2 regions of the Leifsonia sp. Y878 genome follow, and region 1 is predicted to be linked to the other one. Evidence: predicted binding sites of a transcription regulator. Region 1 holds the regulator's gene; the other holds the start of a gene.

Region 1 (4,952 bases):
ACCCTTGGTGGACGGGACACCGACGACAAGCGGGTCGAGGGCCTTCGCCTGGCGGAATGCGCGCGCGAACGCCTTGAACTCCGCCTCGGCGATGTGGTGGGGGTCGCGGCCGCCCTGCACGGTGACGTGCACGGTCAGGCCGGCGTTGTAGGTAATGGCCTCGAAGACGTGGCGCACCATCGACCCGGTGAAGTGCCCACCGATGAGGTGGAATTCGAACCCGGCAGGCTCGCCGGTGTGCACGAGGTATGGACGGCCGGAGATGTCGACGACGGCCTGCACGAGCGCCTCATCGAGGGGAACCAGTGCGTCGCCGTAGCGGGAGATGCCTGCCTTGTCCCCGAGGGCCTGCTTGATGGCCTGGCCGAGCACGATGCCGATGTCTTCCACGGTGTGGTGCACGTCGATGTCGGTGTCGCCATCCGCTGTCACGGTGAGGTCGGTCAGCGAGTGCTTCGCGAAGGCGGTCAGCAGGTGGTCGTAGAACGGCACAGACGTGTGAATGTCACTGACACCCGTTCCGTCGAGGTCGATCGAGAGAACGATGCTGGACTCGCTCGTCTTCCGCTGCAGGGTAGCGGTGCGGTGCGAGGCGACAGGAAGTGAGCTCATGTCGCTAGTTTATTGGGCTTCGGGCGCGTCGACACGCGCGATTGCGTCTAGGAAGGCAGATGTCTCCGCCTCGGTCCCCGCCGTCACCCGCAGGTGGTTCGGGATTCCCACGTCACGAATCAGGATGCCTTCATCCAACAGCGCGAGGAACGTCGCGTGCGGGTCCTTCACACCGCCGAACAGCACGAAGTTGCTCCAGCTGCGGTGCGGCGCATACCCGAGCTTCTCCAGCTCAACGACCAGGCGGTCGCGCTGTCCCCTGATCTCGTCGACCATGGCGAGCATCTCGCCGGAGTGGGCGAGCGCGGCATTCGCGGCGGCCTGCGTGAGCGCGGACAGGTGGTACGGCAGGCGCACCAGGCGGAGCGCATCGGCGACGGCCGGATCGGCGGCCAGATAGCCGACGCGAGCACCGGCAAATGCGAACGCCTTGCTCATCGTGCGAGACACCAACAGGCGCTCCCGGCCCGGCAACAGTGTCAACGCACTGGCCGCACCGACCGGCGCGAACTCTGCATAGGCCTCATCAACCACGACGATGCCGGTGGTGGCGTTGTAGACCGCTTCGATGGTGTCGAGAGAAAGGGGGGTACCCGTCGGGTTGTTCGGCGAGCACAGGAACACCAGATCGGGATTCGTGCGCTGCACCCAGTCGGCAGCAGTCTCAGGAGAGAGCTCGAAATCGGCATCGCGGTCGCCGGCTACCCAGCGGGTGCCGGTGCCCGACGCGAGAATCGAGTACATCGAATAGGTGGGAGCGAAGCCGAGCACCGTTCGCCCAGGCCCGCCGAACGCCTGCAGCACCTGCTGGAGAACCTCGTTGGAGCCGTTCGCCGCCCAGATGTTGTCGCGGGTGAGGCCGTGACCGAGGTAGCGAGCCAGACCGTCCCGCAGTTCGGTGAACTCGCGGTCTGGGTAACGATTGACCGTCAGGATCGCACGGGCCAGTGACGCGACGATGTCATGCGCGACAGCCTCTGGGATGGGGTGCGTGTTCTCGTTGACGTTGAGGGCAACGGGGACGCTCTTCTGCGGAGCGCCGTATGGGGTCTGACCACGGAGGTCATCGCGAAGGGGAAGGTCATCGAGGCTGGTCACTCGCCCAACTTTACCGTTGGGAGGTGAGAGCACCTCTCAGCTAAGCGTGGCGGCGCACCAGGCGATGCCGCCCGGCGAAACGTCGCGCCTAGAAGGACGCAGGCAGAGCCAGCCGCTGGCCGGGCTGCACGTCTTCACTCGCCAGTTGGTTGAGGTTGACGATGTCGGCAATGACGTCACGCGGGTCGGCGGCGGGTGCCAGTGATTCGGCAACTTCCCAGAGGGTCTCCCCCGCGGAGATCGTGATGTAGGCGAAGTCGGCCGCACCGGAGGCCGTGCCGGCCCCTGAGGCCTCTGCAACGCCACCGCTCAGGGCAAGGAAGAATGCCGCCGCAACAAGAGGAGCGGCTGCGAGCGTCGTGAAGACGACGCGACCCCGCCGCGTCAGACGCAGGCGAGTTGTCGCCACGACGGGACGTGGGGTTGTGGCTGGTGTGATTGGTGTTGCTGTGGGTACCCCGCCAAAGGGCGAGACGGTGGAACGTGTTCCGATGCACACTACTGCGTTCATGTCGAACCTCCAGGTAAGGACGTACCCGGCTCTCGGCCGGGAGAGCCAGGTACGAATCTATGTTCCGAATATATATTCGATTATTCGAACAATCAAGCATGTGTGCGGTTGTTACCAAAAAGAAATGTGCGACACACTCGAACAAACGTTTGCCGAATAGGGGTGTGCCAGATACAGTTTCGATTGTTCGGTTGTACTCAACCAGACACCACCGACATTCAAGCGGACGTGCCATTCGCACAGCGCACCACAGGCATGAGAGGCGAGGACAGTGACGCAAGACACCAGCAGTTCACGCAACAAGAACGACAAGGTTGGCGCGAGCGGCACCAGGCGACGGAAGAGCCTGAGCGAGAAGCAGCTGGCTATCCTCGACTTCATCCAGCGCTCAGTGAGCCAGCGCGGCTACCCGCCGAGCATGCGCGAGATCGGCGATGCCGTCGGACTCGCGTCGCTGTCGAGCGTGACGCACCAGCTCAACCAGCTGGAGCTCAGTGGATACCTCCGCCGTGACCCGAACCGTCCCCGCGCCCTCGAGATTCTGATCGAGATCCCGCAGGCGCCGGAAGATGCGACCATCGCCGAGCAGGAGGGCTTCCCCAGCGCCCAGATCGGTGACGCCGCAATGGTGCCGCTCGTCGGCCGCATTGCTGCCGGCATCCCCATCACGGCCGACCAGCAGATCGACGAGATCTTCCCGCTCCCCCGCCAGCTGGTGGGCAAGGGTGACTTGTTCATGCTCAAGGTCGTCGGCGAATCAATGATCGACGCCGCCATCTGCGACGGCGACTGGGTTGTCGTGCGCCAGCAGAAGACGGCAGAGAATGGCGAGATCGTCGCCGCCATGCTCGACAATGAGGCAACGGTCAAGGTCTTCAGGCAGCGCGACGGCCACACCTGGCTACTCCCCCGCAACAGCAACTTCGAGCCCATCGTCGGTGACTTCGCCGAGATCCTCGGCAAGGTCGTCGCGGTACTCCGCTCCGTCTAATCCCGCTGCTGCCTAATACCGCTGCTTCTGGAGGCCCGCCAGGGCCGTCTCGAAACCAGCACCGGCGAGGTCTCGAGACACCCGCTGACGCTCGCTCCTCGACCAACGACACATGGTCCCGGCTGGAATTCCAGCCGGGACCATTTCCATGTGTGGCCGCGCCACCGCCGCGATTACGCGGAGACAGCGACCTCTGACGCGGCGCGCACGGCGCGCGTCGCCTCCAGGATGTTGCGGAGCGAGTCGACCGTCTCGTCGTAGCCGCGGGTCTTCAGGCCGCAGTCAGGGTTGATCCAGACCTGTCGGCCGGGGATCGACTCCAGCGCCCGATTGATCAACTCAGTGACCTCTGTCACGCTCGGCACGCGAGGCGAGTGGATGTCGTACACGCCAGGCCCAATGCCGTGGTCGAATCCGCTGCTCTGGATGTCGCTGACGACCTCCATGCGCGACCGGGCGGCCTCGATGCTGGTGACATCGGCATCCAGGTTGCGGATGGCATCGATGACGACCCCGAACTCCGAGTAACAGAGGTGGGTGTGGATCTGCGTGACGGCAGCCACACCGGCGGTCGCCAGCTTGAAGGAGCCCACAGACCAGTCAAGGTAGTCGGCCTGGTTCTTCTTCTTGAGCGGGAGCAGCTCGCGCAGGGCAGGCTCATCCACCTGCACAATCTTGATGCCGGCGGCCTCGAGATCACCGATCTCGTCGCGGAGGGCCAACGCCACTTGTCGGGCCGTCTCGCCGAGGGGCTGGTCGTCGCGCACGAACGACCACGCCAGGATGGTCACCGGTCCGGTGAGCATTCCCTTGACGGGCTTCTCGGTGAGCGACTGCGTGTAGACCGACCAGTCGACGGTGATCGGCTTCGGGCGCGACACGTCGCCCCAGAGGATCGACGGGCGCGTGCAGCGGCTGCCGTACGACTGCACCCAACCGTTCTGGGTGACAGCGAAACCGTCGAGGTTCTCAGCGAAGTACTGCACCATGTCGTTGCGCTCCGGCTCACCGTGCACGAGAACATCGAGGCCGATTTCTTCCTGCAGCTCGACGACCCTGGCGATCTCTGCACGCATGAGGGCGGTGTATTCCTCGAGGGTCAGCTCGTCCTTGTTCAACTGGGCCCTGGCGCGCCGAATCTCTCCGGTCTGCGGGAACGACCCGATCGTGGTGGTCGGCAGGAACGGCAGCTCGAGAGCCGCGTCCTGTGCTGTGACCCTCGCGGCGTAGTCGCCGCGGTTGAAGTCCGCGTCTGTCAGGCCGGCTGCGCGGGTGCGCACGGCACCGTCACGCACGCCAGGGGCGGCAAGGCGGGCGGCCAGGGCAGCGGATGCCGCATCCAACTCAGCCTGAATCGCCGCCGTGCCGTCGGCGAGGCCCCGCGCCAGGGTGGCCACCTGCGCCACCTTCTGGTCGGCGAAGGCCAGCCAGCTGCTGAGGTCGTCGCCGAGCTCTGACTCGTCTTCAACGTCGTGCGGCACGTGCAGCAGCGACGTCGAGGTGGACACGGCGACGCGCGGGCTGAGCTCGGCAACAGCGGCCACCGTGTTGAAAGCGGCGGCGAGGTCGCCCCGCCAGATGTTGTGACCGTCGATCACACCGGCGACAAGTACCTTGTCGGCCAGGCCTGCCACGGCTTCCGGCACCTGCCCGCGAACGAGGTCGAGGCCGATCGCCTCGATGGGGGCCGCTGCGAGCACGGGGAGGGCGTCGTCGAGGCTGCCATACGGCGCGGCCACG
Region 2 (4,952 bases), on a different contig from region 1:
TGGTCTCGGCGAGTCGCCCAGACGGATTGACGACACCGAAGAGCACGTCTGCGATTGCGCCGCCGCCCGCTTGCCCGAGCAGCCAGCCTTCGACGATGGCCGGCACCCGTGCGGCGAACGCTGACAGGCGCACAACGCCACCGTTCGAGAGCACGACGACCGTGCGCGGGTTGGCCGCGAGTACGGCCTCAAGCAGGTCGAGTTGGGCAGGGGGCAACTCGATATCGTCGCGATCGAACCCTTCGGACTCCTGCGCGGCCGGCACGCCGAGGAAGAGCAGCACCGTGTCGGCAGCGGATGCCGCGGCAACAGCATCAGCGGTCAGTTCAGTCGTCGCCGTCCCGTCGCTGGCGTATCCGGCCGCGAACGGAACCTCCCGGCCAGTGAGGGTGCGGATCTCGTCGAGCGCATTCTCAAGACGGGTCGGGTTGATGAGCGAGCTGCCAGCCCCCTGGTAGCGAGGTGTGCGGGCGAGTTCTCCGATGATCGCGACGGAGGCATCAGGGGAGAGGGGCAGCACGCCGTCGTTCTTCAGGAGGACGACGCTCGCAGCGGCGGCCTCCCTGGCCAGCGCGTGGTGGGCGGCTTCGTCGTAGGTTGCTGCGGCATCCGCTTTCGCTTGGACCTTCTGGATCAGCTGGATGACGCGGCCGGCCGCGGTGTCGATGACGCTCTCGTCGAGGTCACCTGCGCGCACGGCGGCGACGAGCTCGGCGTCTGTGCGACCATCGGTGGACGGCATCTGGAGGTCAAGCCCAGCCGCAATCGCGGCGGTGCGGTCGACGACGGCGCCCCAGTCTGAGACGACGAGGCCGGTGAAGCCCCACTCCTCGCGCAACACGGTGTTCAGCAGCCACGGGTCTTGCGAGGTATGAACTCCGTTGATTCGGTTGTACGAGCACATGACGGTCCAGGGCTGGGCGTCTTCGACGACGCGCTGGAAGCCGCGCAGGTAGATCTCGCGCAGCGGCCGCGGATCGATGTCAGCTGAGACGCGCATGCGGTCGGTCTCCTGGTTGTTCGCGGCGAAGTGCTTGAGTGAGGCGCCAACGCCCTGTGATTGGAGTCCACGCACGAGGGCTGCGCCCAGTACCCCGGACACCAGCGGGTCTTCGGAGAGATACTCGAAATTGCGGCCGCAGAGGGGGGAGCGCTTGATGTTGATGCCGGGGCCGAGCAAGACGCCAACGCCTTCGGCTCGTGCCTCTTCGCCGAGCGCCGTGCCGACGCGTTCCAGCAGCGCGGGGTCGAAGCTGGAGCCGAGTGAGACGGCGGGCGGGAAACAGGTCGCGGGCACGCTGTCGGCGATGCCCAGGTGGTCTGAGCCGCCGCGCTGCTTTCGTACGCCATGCGGACCATCGGTCAGCATGATGGACGGTACCTCTGGTGTTTCCTTGGTGGTCCAGAAGGTGGCGCCGCTGGTGAGGCCTGCCTTCTGCTCGAGGGTCAGGGTTGCGAGAGTGCCGCGGGTGTCTGGGCTAGTGCTGGTGCTGGTGCTGGTGCTTTCGCTGGTGCTGGTGCTGGTGCTTTCGCTGGTGCTGCCAGTGGTGGCGGGACCTGTGCTCGTCATGATGCTCCTTCGACGGTGATGGCTACCTGACGTCGCCGGATGATTCCCGTTCCGGCCGGTGGTGGGAGCCTACGAGGGCTGGTTGGCGTCGTCCAGCCTTTTCATGAGCGGATGCCGCGCCGTTCGCCCCTCCGCTGGTCGAGGAGCGGACGTGGCCGAGGATCGAGGGCGGCCGAAGAGCGGGCGTGGTCGGGGAGTGAGATCGCTGGCGAGTGTCAAGTGGGCGGGCGGACCTCGCGATTTCAGCTGGGCGCGCGAAAACGCGCCTGGCGCGCGATTAACCGCGCGCCCAGCGGGAAAACGCGCGCCCAGAATTCGGCGCGGTGGCCGAACGTTCATTCTCGCTCGCATCTCAGGGCGGGTCGCGGCGTCGCCACCTCGGAACATCACCCGAACATACTTACGACTAATCTCTAGATACGACTGAGAAAAGCTCGCCTATCAGTTCTAATATTGGTAGTATTGAGGCATGCTCACAGTTGAGGAATCCCGCACAGTCAAGGACATGCTGCAGGATTTCACGGCGGAGTTTTCGGAGGCCAAGCCCTGCGCCACGGTGCGCGTCGACAGTGATGATGACCTAGTCGAACGTGCCATCCAGGCGGAGCAGGTCGGGCGACTCATCGACGCGTACCGAGTGTCGTTGGCCGCCGAGATTGAGGAGCGGTCGCGGAAGACGTTGGAGGTCTCGGTGCGGCTGTCGTCCAAGCGCGGATGCCGGAGCGGCACCGAACTGTTGGAGCGGCTCACGGGTGTGTCGGCGAAGACCATCGCCAAGAGAGTCCGACTGGGTGGGCAGGTGCGTACCCAGTACGGGTTGGACGGGGCGGCGTTCCCGGCGAAGTTCCCCGCCGTGGCGGTGGGTCTGGCCAGTGGGCTGCTCGGTCGGGACAGCGCTGAGGCGATCATCACCGTGTTGGGACCGCTGCGCGGCCGGATCCCTGTCGACAGAATCCAGCTCGCCGAGGAAGCCCTGGTCGCTGCGGCGACCGGGCAACCGATCGGGCCGGACGACGAGGCCACGATCCCGGTGGCTGCGGATGCGACCTTGTTGCAGGCGCAGGTGTGGAGGGCGTTCATTGACCCGGATGGTCTGGAGCCCGATGAGAAGCGGGCGATGTTGAACCGTGGCTTCCGGCTCGGCACCGAGCGTGATGGTCTCATCCCCGTGTCGGGTGCGTTGATGCCGGAGACGGCCGCGAAGTTCCAACGCCTGATGGATGCGTATATGTCGCCTCGGACTGCGCAGGTGAAGTTTCTGACCGCGGAGGAGCAGGAGCAAGAGATCGACCGGGACGTGCTCGAGCGTGACGACCGTACGAATGACCAACTACGGCACGACCTGTTCACGATGGTCGTTGACACCGCCGCGCGAAGCGCCGAAGCACCCTCGATCGGCGGGGCCGCCCCGACCGTGCTGGTCAGTGTGCGGCAGGAAGACCTCCTCGCAGGCACGGGTGCCGGCCACATCGACGGACAGGTGGTACCGGTTTCAATGCTGACCGTGGAGCAGATGGCGTGTGCCGGGGGAGTGCAACCGGTCACGATCAATGCGAAGGGCAAGATCATCGAACTGGGAGTCACCGACCGGTGCTTCTCCGGCCAGCAGCGCCGTGCAATCACCCTCCGCGACGGCGGCTGCATCATCCCCGGTTGCCAGAGCCCGGCCGCGTGGGCGGAAATCCACCACGTGATCCCCGCTGCGCTCGGCGGGCCCACCGAGGTGAGTAACGGAGTGACCCTGTGCTGGTTCCACCACCGCACGATTCACCGGTCGGGGTGGCAGATCCGGATGGTCGACGGCGTCCCGCAGGTGAAAGCCCCGATCTGGATGGACGGACACCAACGGTGGCACGTGGCAACGAAGTCCCCGACCCGGATGGCAGACCAACTCGCCAATAGACGCGATCAACGCGATCAACGCGACCATCCGCGAGCCGGCTGAACCGAACGAACCGAACTGAACCGAACCTAACGGGCTGATCTGAACCATCTGGCTGTCTTGATCACCAGCTGGCTGCATGGATCGTCGTGGCGGTATGCCGCAGCTTCCGATCAGGTGTCCTCGTGAGCCAAATAGTTAGAAAGTTCAGGAAAGCAACCCAACGCAGCGGTGGAGTTTCGAAACCCGCAAGAGTAACCAAGGCGTCGAACCCGTCTGTGAGGATCACTGGCAGGGCCTCCCTCTCGCCCCGGCTCAGTCGTACCGTGGGTATGGAGACGCACCCATGTGAGCGCCACTCACGGCGAGATGGGATGGAGAACACTATGTCTGAACGTTTGTGGCTGATTACCGGGGTGAGCAGCGGGTTCGGCCGTCATATCACCGAGCAGCTGCTGGAACGCGGGGACCGCGTCGTTGGCACCGTGCGCCGGCGCGAGAGTGTCACGGATCTGCTGGAGCGATACCCCGATCTCTTCAAGGTCGAACTGCTCGACGTGCGGGACACCGCAACGATGCGCGCGATCGTGGACCGCACTGCGGCCGAATTCGGTCGGATTGACGTCGTCGTGAGCAACGCTGGCTATGGCCTGTTCGGAGCCGCAGAAGAGCTCAGTGACGACCAGATCAACGGGATGATCGAGACAAACCTGGTCGGTTCAATCCAGCTCTTCCGCGCCGTGATCCCGCACATGCGCACAGCGGGTGGTGGGCGCATCATCCAGCTCTCCAGCTACGGCGGCCAGGTCGCCTTCCCCGGGAATTCGCTCTACCACGCGACGAAGTGGGGGATAGAGGGCTTTGCAGAATCTGTTGCCCAGGAGATCGCGCCCTTTGGCATAGGCGTGACGATCGTCGAACCCGGTGGTGCACGCACGGAGTTCAGATACGGCAGCGCCCAGGTCGCCACGCTCCTTCCGGTCTACGACCAGACTCCGGCGCACAGCTTCCTGAAGATGCTCGATCCGGCGAATGGACTTGCCCCCGGCGACCCGGCACGTATGGCCACCCGGATCATCGAGAGCGCTGATATGACACCCGCGCCGCTGCGCCTGGTGCTCGGCTCCGCTGCGCTCGCGAGCACCATCGACGTACTTCACAGGCGCATCACCGGTTTCACGGAGCAGGCAGACCTTGCCGCATCAACGGACTTCCCGCCCGGTGAATGACCGGCCCAGCCGTGGGAACGACCGGGCCGAACGCTACTTCGAGACCGTGACGGTGAGCGCCTCTGCAGCAGGTGGCTTCTTCGCGTCGACCTGGAGCCCGAGGGTCCTGGTCTGGCCGGCGGCGAGAGCCGTGCCGTAGTCGGCTCCGGTGCAGGTGATGGTCTTCGACGCCAGTGAGCACTTCATGCCCCACGAGTTGGTGATCTTCGTGGCATTCGCGTCTGTCCAGCTGACGGTCCATCCCTTGATTGCAACGGATGACGTGATGACC

What was found. The regulator LexA, encoded in region 1, represses DNA repair genes until DNA is damaged. The targets are predictions, from matches to a motif close to TCGAACANNTGTTCGA.
Region 2: the regulator LexA is predicted to act here: its motif matches at 1,961-1,976, upstream of AC25Y4_RS12810 (HNH endonuclease signature motif containing protein).

The regions. Positions count from the first base shown of each region.
Region 1 covers NZ_JBYHFS010000002.1:876,563-881,514, reverse strand. The annotation lists gene hisB (imidazoleglycerol-phosphate dehydratase HisB) at 1-612, opposite strand, end outside; gene AC25Y4_RS10270 (histidinol-phosphate transaminase) at 622-1,710, opposite strand; gene AC25Y4_RS10265 (LysM peptidoglycan-binding domain-containing protein) at 1,799-2,119, opposite strand; gene lexA (transcriptional repressor LexA) at 2,493-3,212, shown strand; gene metE (5-methyltetrahydropteroyltriglutamate--homocysteine S-methyltransferase) at 3,386-4,952, opposite strand, start outside.
Region 2 covers NZ_JBYHFS010000003.1:349,482-354,433, forward strand. The annotation lists gene AC25Y4_RS12805 (glycoside hydrolase family 3 C-terminal domain-containing protein) at 1-1,570, opposite strand, end outside; gene AC25Y4_RS12810 (HNH endonuclease signature motif containing protein) at 2,040-3,515, shown strand; gene AC25Y4_RS12815 (SDR family oxidoreductase) at 3,839-4,681, shown strand; gene AC25Y4_RS12820 (cellulase family glycosylhydrolase) at 4,715-4,952, opposite strand, start outside.